4 regions of the Aliivibrio thorii genome follow, and region 3 is predicted to be linked to each of the others. Evidence: predicted binding sites of a transcription regulator. Region 3 holds the regulator's gene; each other region holds the start of a gene.
The links. The regulator CRP, encoded in region 3, controls carbon source genes, mostly activating them, when cyclic AMP is high. The targets are predictions, from matches to a motif close to TGTGANNNNNNTCACA.
Positions count from the first base shown of each region.

Region 1: rppH (RNA pyrophosphohydrolase) is a predicted target of CRP. The motif match lies at 2,941-2,956, and genes of this name have one in related genera.
Region 2: pyrG (CTP synthase) is a predicted target of CRP. The motif match lies at 2,221-2,236, and genes of this name have one in related genera.
Region 4: udp (uridine phosphorylase) is a predicted target of CRP. The motif match lies at 2,118-2,133, and genes of this name have one in related genera.

Region 1 covers NZ_CM170654.1:2,512,191-2,516,711, forward strand. The annotation lists gene ptsP (phosphoenolpyruvate--protein phosphotransferase) at 1-2,240, opposite strand, end outside; gene rppH (RNA pyrophosphohydrolase) at 2,277-2,789, opposite strand; gene mutH (DNA mismatch repair endonuclease MutH) at 3,386-4,051, shown strand; gene AC2IP4_RS11445 (VpsR-related response regulator) at 4,128-4,521, opposite strand, start outside.
Region 2 covers NZ_CM170654.1:563,828-568,348, reverse strand. The annotation lists gene eno (phosphopyruvate hydratase) at 1-412, opposite strand, end outside; gene pyrG (CTP synthase) at 492-2,132, opposite strand; gene mazG (nucleoside triphosphate pyrophosphohydrolase) at 2,264-3,085, opposite strand; gene ltrA (group II intron reverse transcriptase/maturase) at 3,195-4,430, opposite strand.
Region 3 covers NZ_CM170654.1:308,092-312,612, forward strand. The annotation lists gene astD (succinylglutamate-semialdehyde dehydrogenase) at 1-1,103, shown strand, start outside; gene AC2IP4_RS01450 (DUF1338 domain-containing protein) at 1,116-1,910, shown strand; gene crp (cAMP-activated global transcriptional regulator CRP) at 1,981-2,613, opposite strand; gene AC2IP4_RS01460 (OsmC family protein) at 2,859-3,260, shown strand; gene hslU (ATP-dependent protease ATPase subunit HslU) at 3,359-4,521, opposite strand, start outside.
Region 4 covers NZ_CM170654.1:1,189,571-1,194,091, forward strand. The annotation lists gene AC2IP4_RS05435 (zinc/cadmium/mercury/lead-transporting ATPase) at 1-1,992, shown strand, start outside; gene udp (uridine phosphorylase) at 2,225-2,983, shown strand; gene AC2IP4_RS05445 (DUF1887 family protein) at 3,113-4,264, opposite strand; gene AC2IP4_RS05450 (DUF2947 domain-containing protein) at 4,510-4,521, shown strand, end outside.

The DNA.
Region 1 (4,521 bases), 870 kb from region 3:
CCTAAAAGATCTTTCTCTTCAAAAAACGTCATCATATCAGCTAAAATTTTCTCAGCATCATCATGATGTAAAAGAATCTCTGTTATTGATTCAATTTCAGCCAAAGTTACTTGTCTAATAATGTATTTAATCTTAGCCACATTGGACGTATTCATACTTAAATTACGATAACCAAGTCCAATTAACAGTAAACAACCAATAGGATCACCCGCTAATTCCCCACACACACTAACAGGTAAGTTATGCTGAGTTGCTGTTTCTACGATTTGCTTTAAAGCCAAAATAACAGCCGGATGGTAAGACTCATAAACATGAGAAACTCTTGAATTGTTCCTATCTACCGCTAATAAATATTGAGTTAAATCATTACTTCCAACAGAAATAAAATCAACAAGTCCAGCCACTCTTGGTAATAAATACAGCATTGATGGCACTTCAACCATCATACCAATACGAGGCTTAGAAAAATCCATGTCAGACTCGTTGAGCACTTCTTCGTATGCTTGATTAATAAAAGCTCTTGCCTGCTTCAACTCAGGGATGCCTGAAATCATAGGTAGCATAATCGATAAGTTTTCATTACCAATATTAGCTCTGATCATCGCTTTTAATTGCAATAAAAATATATCAGGATGATCTAAAGTAAAACGAATACCACGCCAACCTAAGAAAGGATTATCTTCCTCAATAGGTAAATAAGGTAAAGGTTTATCACCGCCAATATCAAGCGTTCTCATGACTACCGGTTTTTTAGGGTATGTTTCTAAAATAGCTTTATATTGTAGGTATTGTTCTTCTTCTGATGGAAAACGTTGATGTAACAAAAATGGAATTTCGGTTCGATACAAACCAACACCATCAACGCCTTTATTCACCGCAATACTTGAATCAACACTCAATCCTGCATTTAAATGAATATTCATTAAATGCCCATCAAGTGTTAATGTGGGTTTATCAAGATCAAGCGTAATCAGCTTTGATAATTCAAGCTCTTCATTTTGAAGATCAGTATATTCTTGAATTAAAGCTTCCGTTGGCTTGATATAAAGTGAGCCACTATACCCATCAACAATGGCTAATGATTTATGATAATGAGCAGGGTTAAACTCAACCCCCATTATTGCAGGTATCCCAAGCGCTTTAGACAAAATAGCAGCATGCGAGTTTGCCGCCCCTTCTAAGGAGATCACCGCTTTTAATTTATCTTTAGGTATACTGGCAAGCATTGATGCTGTCAGTTGAGTTGTTACCAGAATCACAGGATGTGACAGATCAATATCTAGCTTATCTTCATAATTAAGAAAATAAAGTAATCGTTGCCCAAGCTCTCGAACATCGTTTGCTCGTTCACTCAAATAAGAATCACTCATTCGTTCAAAGCGCCCAGCATAAGACTCTATAACTTGACGTAGTGCCCATTCAGCAGAATCACCTTGGTTAATCTGTTTTTTAAGATCAGCCTTTAACATAGGATCATTCAATAAATGACTGAATAAATCAAAAATGGCTAACGTTTCGGTATTAAGCTCTTGTTCAAACCGTTTCTTTGCACGTCGAAAGTCTTTCAATGCAAGTTCAACAGCAGTACCAAGACGATCTTTTTCCAATTCAATATCAAGACATGAACTAGGTAAAATAGCTTCTATCTTCGGTTGAGCATCATCAAACCACAGCGGTGCGATTCCAACGCCATTAGACGCAGAAATACCTTTGAACTGCTTTTGTTGTGTGGAAGAGGCTTGCAGTTGAGTAGACCAACTTTCATGAGCTTTTGCATGAGCTAAAACAACCGCAAGCTGAGCAGATAGAGTCACTAAAAAGGATTCTTCAACTTCGGTAAACTGACGCTTTTCTTTTTGCTGGACAACCAATACACCTAAGTTTTGACGACGATATATGATTGGCGTAGCGAGAAATGAATTAAATTTATATTCGGCAATACTTGGGATGTATTTATATGAAGGATGTACCGATGCATTGGCGAGGTTTAGAGGCTCACAGCTACGAGCGACAAGACCAACAAGTCCTTCATCAATACCCAATGACACCGTATTAGGCTTTGCTTTTAAGCCCTCAGTAGCCATCAATTCTAGTCGAAGATTGTCATTACTCATCAAATAAACTGAGCAACACTCTGTTCTCATAGAGTGCCGAGTATTTTGCACCAGTAGCGCTAAAGCATCATCCAATGACTCTGCTTTAGCGACGTGATCAACTATATCCCTGAGTTGAGTAAGCATACTAAATAATCCTTAAGGTGATAAGGTATAGACAGCTTACCCTTTTTTACCTTTCCTTTTAAATTTTCGTTCCTTAAACGGCATAGCAATCACCGCGAACTCTTTTAGTGCTCGGCGATAAACGTCACGTTTAAATGAAACAACTTGTCTTACAGGGTACCAATAACTTACCCATCGCCAGCCATCAAATTCCGGCGAGCGATCTCTTTGCATATTCACCTTGGATTCGTCACATTCCAAGCGTAACAAAAACCATTTCTGTTTTTGTCCAATACAGACAGGTTTTGAGTCCCATCTAACTAAACGTTTCGGTAGTTTATATCGCAACCAATGACGGCTGCTTGCTAAAATACGTACGTCATTTTTAGTCAGGCCAACTTCTTCGTACAATTCACGGTACATTGCTTGTTCTGGCGTCTCGCCATCGTCAATGCCACCTTGTGGAAACTGCCAAGAATGTTGCCCGTATCGTTTCGCCCAGAATACTTGACCATGGCTATTGCATATCACTATCCCGACGTTCGGGCGGAAACCATCGCCATCTATCACTGGATGACCTCATCATAAACTTATATTCCTTTGATTTTTTCACAGTTCGCCTCTTTGAGCAAACAGGATCACGCTTTCTTGTCACGTTTTACTAAAATAAGCGCTTTCCTTGAATAACTTTTAATCGATTAACGACTTATCAACATAACAATGAGAGCTGACCCACATTTATTCACCTTTTCTGTGTATAACTTTGTGAAGAAGATAAAAACAAATCAAATAGCATGATAAAAATCAATGTATCAATAGAAAGTAGTGGAAAACAAAAGAACAATAAAGTACATATTAAACAGTAAGTTAAATAAAAGATCTTTTACATGATCTTTTAAATTAAAATCGGTAGATTAATATAAACACAGATCGGTTAAAGATCATCCAATCTAATGGTTACCCACAAAGTGCCCCCCTCTAATGTGCTATACACCTGAAAGTCAATAACTTATTCATAAATATAATACTGTACATGGATCCAGACAAATAGATATCGCTTAAAAAAACATCGCCAATGTGGATAACTTAATTAGATCCAATTAAGAGCACTAAAACTATAAAATAATATGATAATCTACCCTCTAAACCATCATCAACGAGTCGCTATGAAACAACCACCTACTACTATTAATGAGTTATTAATAAGAGCTGAAAGTATTGCAGGCTACACGCTATCAGAGCTTGCCGAGCAAGTTGGTGCTCCTGTGCCTGAAAACTTAAAGCGTGATAAAGGTTGGGTTGGTCAATTATTAGAACTGCATTTAGGTGCCTCAGCTGGCAGTAAACCTCTCCCTGACTTCATTGATCTTGGTATTGAATTAAAAACAATTCCGATCAGTTATACCGGTAAGCCACTCGAAACAACTTTTGTCTCAGTAGCCCCATTAACTGGGATTCATAGCTTACGTTGGGAAGAATCACATGTACGCCATAAACTGGCGCACGTTTTATGGATCCCTGTAGAGGGAGAAAGAGAGATCCCTGTAGGAGATCGACGCGTTGGCTACCCCGTATTATGGCAGCCTTCAACTAAAGAAGAAAAACAGCTCAAACAAGATTGGGAAGAATTAATGGATTTGATCGTTTTGGGTAAGGTTGAATCAATTACAGCAAAGCATGGGGAAGTTTTACAACTCAGACCTAAAGCAGCAAACAGCAGAGCACTTACTGAAGCTTATGGTGAAAATGGTCAGCCAATCAAAACATTGCCAAGAGGTTTCTATCTGAAAACCCATTTTACTCACGCTATCCTCACTTCATTTTTTAATTAAAAAAAGGCCTATCTCAATGAGATAAGCCATTTTATTACTCTGTTGATTTACCTTCTATATAAGCCGTCGCTCTAACTTAGCTATAACTTCTTGGTTCAGAGATTAAATTATGTTTATTCAATAAGCGGTACATTGTTGCTCGAGATACACCAAGCTCTTTCGCAGCAGAAGAAACCTGACCATCATGAGACTCTAAAACCATCAATAAAGCGTCTCGCTCTGAGTTTTCTCGAATCACTCGTAAGCTACGTTTTGTATCATTACGCTGAGGAAGATCTAAATGCTCAAGATCAATCGTCATACTATCAGCAAGAAGTACCGCTCGTTTTACTTGATTAACTAATTCACGAACATTCCCAGGCCACGGATAATGCAGCATGGTTTGCATAGAATCTTCAGAAAAAGTACGTGCTTGAGTATTGTATTCTTTTGCATAGCGTTGAAGGAAGTGCTCCGCAAGAATCGCAATA
Region 2 (4,521 bases), 260 kb from region 3:
TTAGGTCAGCAATGTGAGCGTAAAGAGGCATAGACTTAGCTGCTGCAGCTGCTTTAGCATTCGCTAGAGAAACAGCAAGGATTGCGTTAGCACCGAAGTTTGCTTTGTTGTCTGTACCATCTAAATCGATCATGATTTGGTCGATTTCAGCTTGGTTTTTCGCGTCTTTGCCGATTAGAGCTTCTGCGATTGGACCATTTACAGCTGCGATAGCTTTAAGAACACCTTTACCTAGGAAACGAGATTTGTCGCCATCACGTAGCTCAAGAGCTTCACGAGAACCTGTAGATGCGCCAGATGGAGCAGCAGCCATACCTACAAAACCACTTTCTAGGTGAACTTCAGCTTCAACTGTTGGGTTACCACGAGAATCGATGATTTCACGACCTAGAACTTTAACGATCTTAGACATTGTGTTTCCTCTACTTTATCTTTAATTTAAAAGCTAAAAATAGCTGCTACAACATTGAGCAGCTATCCGTAATATCCTATTACTTTTCGAACTCACCGCGTGCATTTACGCCCGCAGCTTTAACAAAACCTTCAAATAATGGGTGACCATCACGAGGTGTTGATGTGAATTCTGGGTGGAATTGAGCAGCCACAAACCATGGGTGGTTAGGGATTTCAATAATTTCCACCAGCTTCTTATCAGCTGATAGGCCAGAAATCTTAAGACCGGCTTTTTCAAGCTGAGGAAGTAAATTATTATTTACTTCATAACGGTGACGGTGACGCTCTTCAACAGTTCCGTTACCGTAAAGCTCACGAGCTTTTGAACCTTTAGCAAGGTGACATAGTTGAGAACCAAGACGCATTGTACCGCCTAGATCTGATTTCTCAGTACGCTCTTCAACGTTGCCGTCGCCATCAATCCACTCAGTGATTAAACCAACTACAGGGAACTTCGTGTCTTTAGAGAATTCAGAAGAGTGAGCCCCTTCCATATTAGCAACGTTACGCGCATATTCAATTAACGCAACTTGCATACCCAGACAGATTCCTAAATATGGTACTTCATTTTCACGAGCGTATTGAGCAGCAAGGATCTTGCCTTCAACACCGCGGTCACCGAAACCACCAGGAACTAGAATTGCGTCTAGACCTTCTAGGATTTCAGTACCTTTAGATTCTACATCTTGTGAATCTACATATTTAATAGTGACGTTTAGACGGTTTTTCAAGCCCGCATGTTTTAATGCTTCGTTTACTGACTTGTAAGCGTCTGGTAATTCAATGTATTTGCCAACCATACCGATAGTAACTTCACCAGTTGGGTTCGCTTCTTCATAAATTACTTGTTCCCACTCAGAAAGATCAGCTTCAGGAGCTGTAATACCAAAGCGTTGACATACTAGATCATCAGTACCTTGTGCTTTGATAAGTTGTGGGATTTTGTAGATTGAATCTACGTCTTTCATTGAGATAACTGCTTTTTCTTGAACATTACAGAAAAGAGCAATTTTCTTACGTTCGTTCGCTGGGATAACACGATCAGAACGACAAACTAGGATATCTGGTTGGATACCGATAGATAGTAGTTCTTTTACTGAGTGTTGAGTTGGCTTAGTTTTAAGCTCGCCTGCAGCGCCTAAGTAAGGAACCAGTGTTAAGTGCATAAACATAGCACGCTCACGGCCTAACTCTACTGCTAGCTGACGAATCGCTTCCATGAACGGTAGAGATTCGATATCACCAACGGTACCACCAACTTCTACGATTGCGATATCGTGGCCTTCAGCGCCAGAAATAACACGTTCTTTAATCGCATTAGTAATATGAGGGATAACTTGGATTGTTGCACCTAAGTAGTCACCGCGACGTTCTTTACGTAGAACATCTGCGTATACACGACCAGCGGTAAAATTGTTACGCTTAGTCATTTTGGTGCGGATGAAGCGCTCGTAGTGACCTAAGTCTAGATCTGTTTCTGCGCCGTCTTCCGTGACGAATACTTCACCGTGTTGAGTTGGGCTCATTGTGCCTGGATCAACGTTGATGTATGGGTCAAGCTTCATCATAGTGACTTTTAAGCCACGAGCTTCAAGAATAGCTGCTAATGATGCTGCTGCAATACCTTTACCTAGTGAGGATACAACCCCGCCAGTTACAAAAATGTAATTCGTCGTCATACGTTACCTGAAATTGGTGTAATGAGGAATAAAAATGGATTTCATCTGGACGGGAAGTGAATATACCAGAACCGCTTTATCGCCACAACGTGAAAAGTATCACAGTTAATTGATTTATTTTTTGCTCCAAATCAATTCCGCTCGCTTCGCTTCACATTTTCCCATTCAGAGTCTAATTCATTTAAATCACATTGCTCTATTTTTTTATTCTTTTTGGCGACGTTTGCTTCAATTTGACGAAAACGGCGTTCAAATTTATCATTTGCTTTACATAAAGCTTGCTCTGGATTTTTTCCTAAATGACGAGAAAAATTTACTGTCGCAAAAAGTAAATCGCCTAACTCTTCTTCTAATTTATCTTCATCTCTTGGTATTTTTAAAGCTTCCTCTAATACCTCTGCAACCTCTTCATTTACTTTATCAGCAACCGGTTTTAGTTCATCCCAATCAAAACCAACTTTAGCACACTGCTTCTGGATTTTATTTGCTCGTAATAACCCCGGTAAAGCGGTAGGCACTGAATCTAATATGCTCCCTTGCTCTTGGGATATGTTATTTAACGCTTCTTTTTCTAAGCGCTCTTGTTGCTTCACTTTATCCCAATTCGCTGTTATCTCCTCTTCTGATGAGAACACTTCGTCTCCAAAGACGTGTGGATGGCGACGAACCAACTTTTCAGTTAGTGTCTCTACTACATCATTAAAATCGAATAACCCCTCTTCTTTCGCCATTTGCGCATAGAAAATGACTTGGAATAGTAAATCCCCTAACTCTTCTTTTAAATTGCTCCAGTCCTTCTTATGAATCGCATCTACCACTTCATAAGTCTCTTCTATTGTATGGGGGATAATAGAATCAAACGTCTGCTTTCTATCCCACGGACAACCTGATTCTTTATCTCTTAATTGAGCCATTATTGAGAGTAACTGTTCAATGTTATTTTGAGCGGCCATATCTATCCCTTCGATTTAAAAACATCGAGTAGGGTGAGGCTTTTGCCTCATCCCTCTCACAGAACCGTACGTACGGACCTCGTATACGGCTCCTGCAATTTACTATTTCTTAATAAAAAGAAGCGAGTACACCTGTTTTAACTTCGTCTATTGAATACAAGCCTAGATTTTTGAACCACTGATTAGGCATCGCATAGCTTGCTAACGGACTCGCACTGTTTCGCCATGAGTCCATTTTTATGGACTTAAATGGCGGTTTGTACTTTAGTTGCTTAAGACGACGATGCAATCTGCACGGCTTCTTCCATAAACTCATTTGTACCGCTCGCAATCTCCGCCTTATCCAAGCCGCAAGGCTTTTCAGTGTGCTCGTAATATTGGCTATTTTGAAGTAGTTTACAAACCCTCTGAGCACTGGATTCAGTTGCTTTAGCACTCTCGCTAAATTCAATCCTCCATTACGCTTGGTGAGTTGCCTTACTTTCGCTTTTAATGTTTTGAGCTTCTTTTCTTGAATTGCCGTGTAATTTGTAAAAATTTCCACTCCCAAGAATTTAATACCTGTATCGCTATGTGCTATATGGGTTTTCCGCTCATTCACTTTAAGTTTTAGCGTTACTTCTAAAATATGGCTAGCTACTTTTAATGCATTCTCTGCACCCTTTTTCGAGGTGCAGAATATCAAAATGTCATCCGCGTATCGCACTATTCGATGCTTACGCCTCATCATTTCTTGATCGAATTCATCTAAGTAGATATTAGCAAGTAGTGGACTAATCACCCCACCTTGTGGACTGCCTATTACACTATTCTGCCAGTTTTCACCAACCATGACTCCACTTTTTAGAAATTGACGGATCAAGCCTAAGATACTGCCATCCACGATGCGCTTTCGCACGAACTTGATTATCAGATCGTGGTCAAGCATGTCAAAACATTTAGACAGATCCATATCAACAACATGCCGCTTATTATATTTACGTATAAAGAGTGTAGCTTTGCTGATGGCTTGATGACAGCTTCGCCCAACCCGATATCCATAACTGGATGGATGAAAGTTTGGGTCAAATATGGGAGTCATTATATTCGTTAAACATTGTTGAACAATTCGGTCTCGAACTGTGGGGATCCCCAATAACCTGATACCGCCATCGTCTTTGGCGATCTCAACTCGTTTTACGGGCCGCGCTTGATAGCGCTTTTCTTGTAGTTCAAGTAATAGTTTTCTGAGCTCTACTTCCAAATTTTGTGTGAAATCATCGATACGCTGCCCGTCAATACCAGCTGCGCCTCCATTCTTTCTCACTTGTTTGTATGCCACGTAAAGCGCTTGCAGTGATAGCATGCGCCCGTAAAGGCTATAGTGTACTCTCAAATTATTATCTCACATCACCTGCTGCTGACTTTATTTATGTTGGTTAGGTTTATTTCGTTGT
Region 3 (4,521 bases):
AAGAGCGTGAAGCAGCAGGGAATAAAATTGTACTAAGACATCGCCCACTAGGAGTAATGGCTGTCTTTGGACCGTATAACTTCCCAGGACACCTACCAAATGGTCATATCGTTCCTGCCTTACTTGCGGGTAATACCGTGGTATTAAAACCTTCAGAGCAAACACCATGGACTAGTGAAGTGATCATGAAGTTATGGCAGCAAGCTGGTTTACCTAACGGTGTGATTAATTTAGTGCAAGGTGCTCGTGAAACGGGTGAAGCACTGGCTAGCGCTAAAGGGATTGATGGCTTGTTATTTACTGGTAGTGCGAATACTGGACATATCCTACATCGCCAATTTGCAGGAGATACAGGGAAAATGCTGGCCCTAGAAATGGGCGGCAATAATCCGATGGTTATTTCAAAAGACTTTGGTGATCAAGAAGCGACGGTTTATACCATTATTCAGTCAGCTTTTATCAGTGCTGGTCAGCGTTGTACTTGTGCTCGTCGTCTGTATGTGCCAAAAGGCCAAGCTGGAGATGAGTTAGTTGTGCGTCTTGTTGAAGTCGCAAAAAACATTGTGGTTGATCAACCGTTTGCTGATAATGCGCCATTCATGGGACCGCAAATATCAGTCGCTGCGGCAGAGTTTATTTTAAATGCTCAGAAGAATTTACAAGCTTTAGGTGGTGAATCACTGCTTGAGGCGAAAAGCTTAGGTCACGCCTTTGTTTCTCCGGGCATTATCGATGCCACTAATGTTGCTGAATTGCCGGATGAAGAATACTTTGGCCCATTATTGCAAATAGTACGCTATGAAACGTTAGAAGAAGCGGTAGAGCTTGCTAATGACACTCGTTATGGTTTATCGGCAGGCCTTGTTTCAACGAATGACAATGAGTGGGAATATTTTGTAGAGCATATTCGTGCAGGTATTGTAAATCGTAACCGTCAATTAACTGGAGCAAGTGGTGACGCGCCATTTGGTGGTCCGGGTGCATCAGGCAATATGAAACCAAGTGCTTACTATGCGGCAGATTATTGTGCCTACCCAATGGCCTCAATGGAAGGCGATACCTGTGAAATTCCCGCTCAACTGTCTCCGGGTTTAACTTTATAAGAGGTGATAGGCATGAATAACGTAACGTCTTTATTTTCGTCATTATGGCAAGATTATATTGCTCGTTTATCCCCATCGGCAGGAAGGGTTCATCAGTTATTATCTAATGGCGATGAATTGATTAACGATCACATTGCATTACGTACGTTTAATTTGCCTAAGGTTGGCTTGCAAACGTTAGCCGCCCCATTTTTAGCAATAGGGTATAAAGCGTGTGAGACGTATGATTTTGAGACTAAAAAACTCAAAGCACAGCATTTTGAGCATCCAGATCCTAATGTGCCACTTGTTTTTATTAGTGAGATTTTAGTTGAAGAGCTATCGCTTGAGACTCAGAACATTATTCATGCTTTGGTTGAACAGGTGCCAGCGCATTATTTTGCGACCAGCGATTTTCTTTCAGCGGGCCGTCCTTGGGCGTTAAGTTTTGAGGAATATCAAATCTTAGCAAAAGAGAGTGAGTACGCTTCTTGGTTAGCTGCTCATGGCTATGGCGCAAATCACTTTACGGTTTATGTTAATCAGCTTGAAGCGTTTGCTGAAGTGGTTGATGTGAACCAACACTTACGTGATGCTGGTTTTGCAATGAACGAAGTGGGTGGTGAAGTGAAAGGCTCTCCTGAGGTTTACTTAGAACAGTCATCAACCATGGCCGATAAAGTGAAAGTGAGCTTTACTGAGGGTGAGTTTGACATCCCTGGTGGATTTTATGAGTTTGCTAAGCGTTATTCGCTACCTAATGGCAAGATATATACAGGATTTGTCGCTGCATCTGCTGATAAAATTTTTGAAAGCACAGACAGTTAATTCTAAAATTTAGGCATAAAAAAACGCAGCTCAAGAGCTGCGTTTTTATTTGTTTAAGATAAGCGTTAAATTAACGAGTACCGTAAACTACAATTGTTTTACCGTGTGCTGAGATCAAGTTTTGCTCTTCAAGCATCTTCAAGATGCGGCCAACAGTTTCACGTGAACAACCTACAATTTGACCGATCTCTTGACGAGTGATCTTAATTTGCATGCCATCTGGGTGAGTCATTGCATCTGGTTGTTTAGCTAGATTCAATAGAGTCTGAGCGATACGGCCTGTAACGTCTAGGAATGCTAAATCACCTACTTTTTGGCTAGTGATTTGTAGACGAGTTGCCATTTGAGCAGAAAGACGCATCAGAATATCTGGGTTTACTTGAATAAGCTGACGGAATTTCTTAAATGAAATTTCAGCCACTTCACAAGGGCTTTTAGCACGAACCCATGCTGAACGTTCTTGACCTTCTTCAAACAAGCCAAGTTCACCGATGAAATCACCTTGGTTAAGGTAAGAAAGGATCATTTCCTTTCCTTCTTCATCTTTGATAAGTACAGCAACAGAACCTTTTACGATGTAGTAAAGAGTCTCAGCTTTTTCACCCGCGTGAATCAAAGTACTTTTTGATGGGTACTTATGAATGTGACAATGAGATAAGAACCACTCTAATGTTGGATCTGTCTGAGGTTTACCTAGAACCATACTTTATACTTCCTCTGCGTTTGCCAAGTAGGCGATGTCCATTTTAAAATAACTGAGCCAAATATCAGTTTGGCCTATACAATATGGTTATCGGAACAAGGCTGCATGTTCGTTGAGATAATTGATAAAATCATACCCTGTTTCGCAACCGATTTCTTGACTTTGATCGTATGAATAGTGCGACCAAGGGCACAGTTTCGTGAAATGGATCATGAGTTTTCCTTTTATGTAGTAAAGAGGCTTTTATGAATGCTGAAGTTAAATGGATTGATGGATTTACTTTCTTAGGTCAATCTCAATCAGGTCACTCTGTGGTAATGGATGGAAATGGTGGTGAAAAAGCCCCAAGCCCGATGGAATTAGTGTTAATGGCCGCTGGTGGATGCAGTTCTGTTGATGTTGTTGATGGTCTAAAATCCGCAAATCAAGAAGTACTTGGTTGTGTTGCAAAGCTATCAAGTGAGCGTCGTGAAACTGCGCCGAAGCTGTTTACTCATATTAATATTCACTTTGAAGTGAGTGGCGATAACCTTAATCCTAAGGTGGTTGAGCAAGTCACCGCTGATTCATTACAGAAATATTGTTCGGTGTGTTTAATGCTAGGTGAAGGCATTGAGGTGACGCATTCTTGGGAAATTATTGCTTAAATAATTCTTTGCAAAGAAAAGCCTCATACATTTTGATGTATGAGGCTTTATTTTTAACTCGTAATAATGAACTGATAATTACGAGTATTAGTCGTCCATTATAGAATAAAGCGACTTAGATCTTCATCTGCGACTAGATCACCCAAGCGAGAGGTAACGTAAGCTGCATCAACAGTTAGGCTTTCACCGTCTTTTTCAGATGCATCGTAAGAGATCTCTTCCATTAGACGTTCCATTACAGTATGTAGACGACGTGCGCCAATGTTTTCTGTGCTTTCGTTCACTTGGAATGCTGATTCTGCAATACGAGTAATGCCATCTTCAGTAAACTCAAGATTAACATTTTCTGTCGCTAATAACGCGATGTATTGTTCTGTTAACGAGGCATTTGGTTCTGTCAGGATACGTTTAAAGTCGTTCGCAGTTAATGCTTCAAGTTCAACACGAATAGGCAATCGACCTTGCAATTCAGGGATAAGATCCGATGGCTTAGCCATTTGAAATGCACCTGAAGTGATAAATAACATGTGATCTGTTTTTACCATACCATGCTTCGTACTTACTGTGCTGCCTTCTACTAATGGAAGTAGGTCACGTTGCACGCCTTCACGAGATACATCACCAGATTGAGAGTTGGAATCTTTACAGATTTTATCAATCTCATCAATAAAGACGATACCGTGATTTTCCACATTGAAAATAGCTTGTTCTTTTAGCTCTTCAGGGTTAACTAATTTAGCACCTTCTTCTTCAGCTAGGGCTTTAAGTGCGTCTTTGATTTTCATCTTACGCTTTTTAGTTGTGTCACCACCAGATAGGTTTTGGAACATACCTTGAAGTTGGTTTGTCATCTCTTCCATACCAGGAGGAGCCATGATTTCTACGCCAACTTGAGGTGCAGCAACATCGACTTCGATTTCTTTATCGTCTAGATTACCTTCACGTAATTTTTTACGGAAAGATTGGCGAGTACCAGAGTCATTATCACCTTCTTCATTTTTACCCCATGCATCGCGTGCAGGAGGTAATAGAATGTCTAGAATACGATCTTCAGCTTGTTCTTCGGCTCGGAATTTTACTTTGTCTACCGCTTGTTGATGCGTCATTTTTATTGCAACATCAGTTAAGTCGCGAATGATGCTATCAACTTCTTTACCGACGTAACCCACTTCAGTAAATTTAGTTGCTTCAACTTTGATGAAAGGTGCATTCGCTAGTTTCGCTAAGCGACGTGCAATTTCAGTTTTACCAACCCCTGTTG
Region 4 (4,521 bases), 880 kb from region 3:
GTTATTTTTGCGACTGAAAAATTAACGGTGAGAACACATTCTGAATCCGTCTTTGAAGAAGTGATTAGTGTCGCGAAAACGACGGGTTTTCCGTTATCTGACATAGGTTCAAAAAACACATCAGAGAATGAAGATCAGCCGTTTTGGAAAAAGAATATATTGTTATTAACCTTAGTTGCTTTCTTAGTTATCGCAACGGGTATTAATTTAGTAAATAAAGAGTTAGGTACCATCGCCTTTACTATCGCAGGTCTATTTGGATTAATTCCAATTGGACGTAAAGCAATTCGTTTAGCGATAAATGGGTCACCATTCTCAATTGAAACTCTAATGACAGTAGCTGCAATTGGTGCTGTTTATCTTGGAGAAACGGTTGAAGCGGCGATGGTCATCTTATTGTTTATGTTAGGTGAACAATTAGAAGGCTATGCGTCAGCCAAAGCAAGAAGCGGTGTTAAAGCATTAATGGACTTAGTGCCAGATACTGCGATTCGAATTAAGAGTGATGGAACTAAAGAAGAAGTGCCTGCATCAGAATTAAATGTAGGCGATAAAGTTCAAGTATCCCCTGGAGATCGCTTAGCTGCTGATGCTGTTTTGCTTTCTGAATTTGCTTCGTTTGATGAAAGTGCGTTAACTGGTGAATCTGTTCCTGTTGATAAAAGAACAAATGATCCACTAATGGCTGGATCGATTGTTAATGATCGTGTCATTGAAATCGAGATCACTTCTGCGCAAGGTGAGAATGCGATAGATCGTATTCTGCACTTGATTGAAGAAGCGGAATCACGTAAAGCACCGTTAGAACGTTTTCTTGATAAGTTTAGTCGTTGGTACACACCTGCGATGATGCTGCTTTCTTTATTAGTTATCATTATTCCACCATTGATGTTTGGTCAATCGTGGGATACTTGGATTTACCGTGGTTTAGCGATGCTATTAATCGCTTGTCCTTGTGCATTAGTGATATCAACACCAGCAGCGATTACTTCAGGTCTTGCGACTGCAGCAAAACGTGGAGCCTTAATTAAAGGTGGCGCAGCATTAGAAGAGTTAGGTCATATCCAAAATATTGCTTTTGATAAGACGGGGACCTTAACGCAAGGTAAACCGGTGTTAACTGATATTCGTGTTTTGCTGGAAGCAGAAACAGAAGAGAGTATTCTTTTTCAATCAGCCGCGGTTGAAATGGGATCATCGCACCCACTGGCAAGAGCCGTTGTTATCAAGGCGCAAGAACAAGGCTTAACAGTAATTGAAGCGAGTGATCGTGAAACAGTTGTAGGTAAAGGGATCAAAGGATTTGTTGATGAAAAACAAATCGCACTTTATGCACCTCAGCAGTTTGACGGTGAAGTTGTTCCTGAAATTGAAAGCCAAGTTGCATTCTTAGAACAACAAGGAAAAACGGTGGTACTGGTACTAATTAATGAGCAGATATCAGGGTTACTTGCATGGCGTGATGAACTTCGTCCAGATGCGAAAATAGCCGTTGAGAAACTAGTTAAATTAGGTATCAAACCAATCATGCTGACAGGTGATAATGAGCGAGCAGCCAAAGCAATTGCAACAGAGTTAAATATTGACTACAAGGCAGGATTACTGCCTTCAGACAAAGTGAAATATGTTGAGCAATTAACAGCACAGTCTAAAACGGCAATGATTGGTGATGGTATTAATGATGCGCCAGCAATGAAGACAGCTTCTATTGGTATCGCTATGGGGGGAGGGACAGATGTTGCTCTTGAAACAGCAGATGCAGCATTAACTCATAACCGTTTAGAAGAGTTAGCACCAATGGTTGCGTTATCAAAAGCAACACTAAGTAATATTCGCCAGAACATTACCTTAGCGCTTGGTTTAAAAGCGGTATTCTTAGTCACTAGTTTATTTGGTATTACGGGCTTATGGGTTGCAGTATTAGCAGATAGCGGTGCAACAGCTCTTGTGACTTTGAATGCACTTCGTTTGTTACGCTTTAAAGAGAAATAGGATAATTCGGGCGATAAATAAGTGAGTAGAGTCTAAAAAAGGTGTTCAGATATTGAACGCCTTTTCATTTTTCTGTGATGCCAATCGGTTTTCCTTGCAAGAGTGTATGTTATCAACATTCCTTTCGGGATCTTAATCACACTAATGCAAGGGGTGTTTGGGTAAAGTAACTTCATCGAATCAATTATAACTAATTAAATTAACGCGACCCTACAATCGCAAGGAGCTAACCATGACAGCAGCAGTATTCCATTTAGGCGTAACACAGGCAGATCTTCAAGGTGCAGAAATGGCGATCATTCCTGGTGACCCAGCGCGTGTTCAAAAAATCGCAGAGCAAATGGAAAACCCTAAATTTCTAGCAAGCCACCGTGAATACACAGTGTACCTAGCTGAGCTAGATGGCAAGAAAATTGTAGTATGTTCAACGGGTATTGGTGGTCCATCGACTTCAATTGCTGTTGAAGAGCTAGCGCAATTGGGTGTTCGTACTTTCCTACGTGTAGGTACAACAGGCGCAATTCAACCGCATGTAAATGTAGGTGACATGATTGTGACTACTGGTTCTGTTCGTTTAGATGGCGCAAGTCTTCACTTTGCTCCAATGGAATTCCCTGCAGTTGCTGACTTTGATGTTGCAACAGCAATGCGTAAAGCGGTTGTTGATCAAGGTGCAGCTGTTCACACCGGTGTGACAGCATCAAGTGATACTTTCTACCCAGGTCAAGAGCGTTACGATACGTTCTCAGGTCGTGTTGTTAAGCGTTTCCAAGGTTCTATGCAAGAATGGCAAGACATGGGCGTACTTAACTTTGAAATGGAATCAGCAACATTATTAACAATGTGTGCAAGCTCTGGTTTACGTGCGGGTTGCGTTGCGGGTGTAATCATTAACCGTACACAAAAAGAGATACCAGATCACGCAACACTAAAAGAGACAGAAGCACGTTCAATTAAAGTTGTTATTGAAGCTGCTCGTAATCTTCTATAAAAGAAGATAATAAATAGATATAAAAATGGCGCTGGTTCGTAATGAATCAGCGCCATTTTTTGTTTGAAGCAGCTAATAAAAGGCCAAATTAATGGCCTTTTTATTGTTTATTTATAATTTTGGTGATGATTAATGACCACCAGCGGCTAAGAACCAATTGAGAAGATGCTTTTTAAGATCGCCTAACTCATCTGGACCAATAATCGCTAAGCCTAAATCTTGCGCTCGGATAATGTCGTTATTACGTAGAGGGCGGAAGCTCACCAACATAGCTCGTGCTTGTAAGCCACCTAGAAGGTCACGTAACGACTCTAATTTATAGAGAGTGTCATCACCATCATCACGCATGCCTTTTGTTTTGCATTCAATGATATGTAGCTTGTTATTCACAATACTAACCACATCAAGCTCATTACGAACATCTTTATCGCCAATTTCACGGTGAACTTGTACGTTCAATGAATGATCTTGAAGCGTAGGTAAATATTGTTGAATATCGACCACGGTATTATGAACTAAGATCTCTAACCATTCACCGTTAGCTAAACGTCGTGCTTCTTCGCAATCAAACGTTAAGGTGCCGTTTTCATAGGTAGCTAAACCCGTTTCAACAAGATCAGTCAGTAGCATATTAAGTTCTTTATAACTCTGCTGCTTCTCTGTCACCTCAACATCAAGGCGTTGTTCTTTACGACAAGTCGTTGCTAAGTAGTTTAATGTAGCAAGACCTGGGCCTAATTCTAGTGCATTACTTGCCCAGCGTTGGCAAAGCTCACGCAGACGTTTATCAATGCTCTCTGGAAGTTCAGATTCAGAAAACTCACAGCGTGCGCCAAAGATAGCAAGGTAATCACTTAAACGGATATTATCAGCTACGTGTTTTTGTTTGCGACCATCAGGGTAAAGCCAGCATAATTTATCACTGAATGGTTCGACAACAAAGATTGGCCAATGATAAGAGCGAAAGACTTCATAGGCAGAAAGAAGACGGTGACGAAGACCACAGCTGGCGTTTAATTTTATATCACTAAAGTGAATTTTCATTTCAGCAGCAAGTGCTTGTAATGATTCTTTAATGATGTGGGTATCTACGATGTTTGGGATCTCAAAAAAATCAGAACTGATCCCTTTGTATTTAAGAATGCTCTCTAGTCGATGGAACATGTCTTTTTGCGTTTCATCACCAATAAAAACCATGTGTTCTCCTTTTACAGATAAATCTAAAAGGGGAGTAATGAGACGAACGGGGTCTTGATCTAATATGCCAACATGCGTAATCATACAGTAATCCTTGTAATGGTGATTACACATAAATAGAAGTAGAAGGCATGTGTAACCAGATAATTATAGTTATGATAAATAAGACTAATAAGACTATTTTGTGCGATCAGTATAAGTTTCTTATTCAATACTAATGTAATGAGGGGTTAAATGATAAAAATCAACCCACGATTAAATATTCTTATTTGGGCTTAATAATAAAAGACGATAGAATAGGGATACATGCCTTAAATACAGAATGAACTATGAGCTATTTA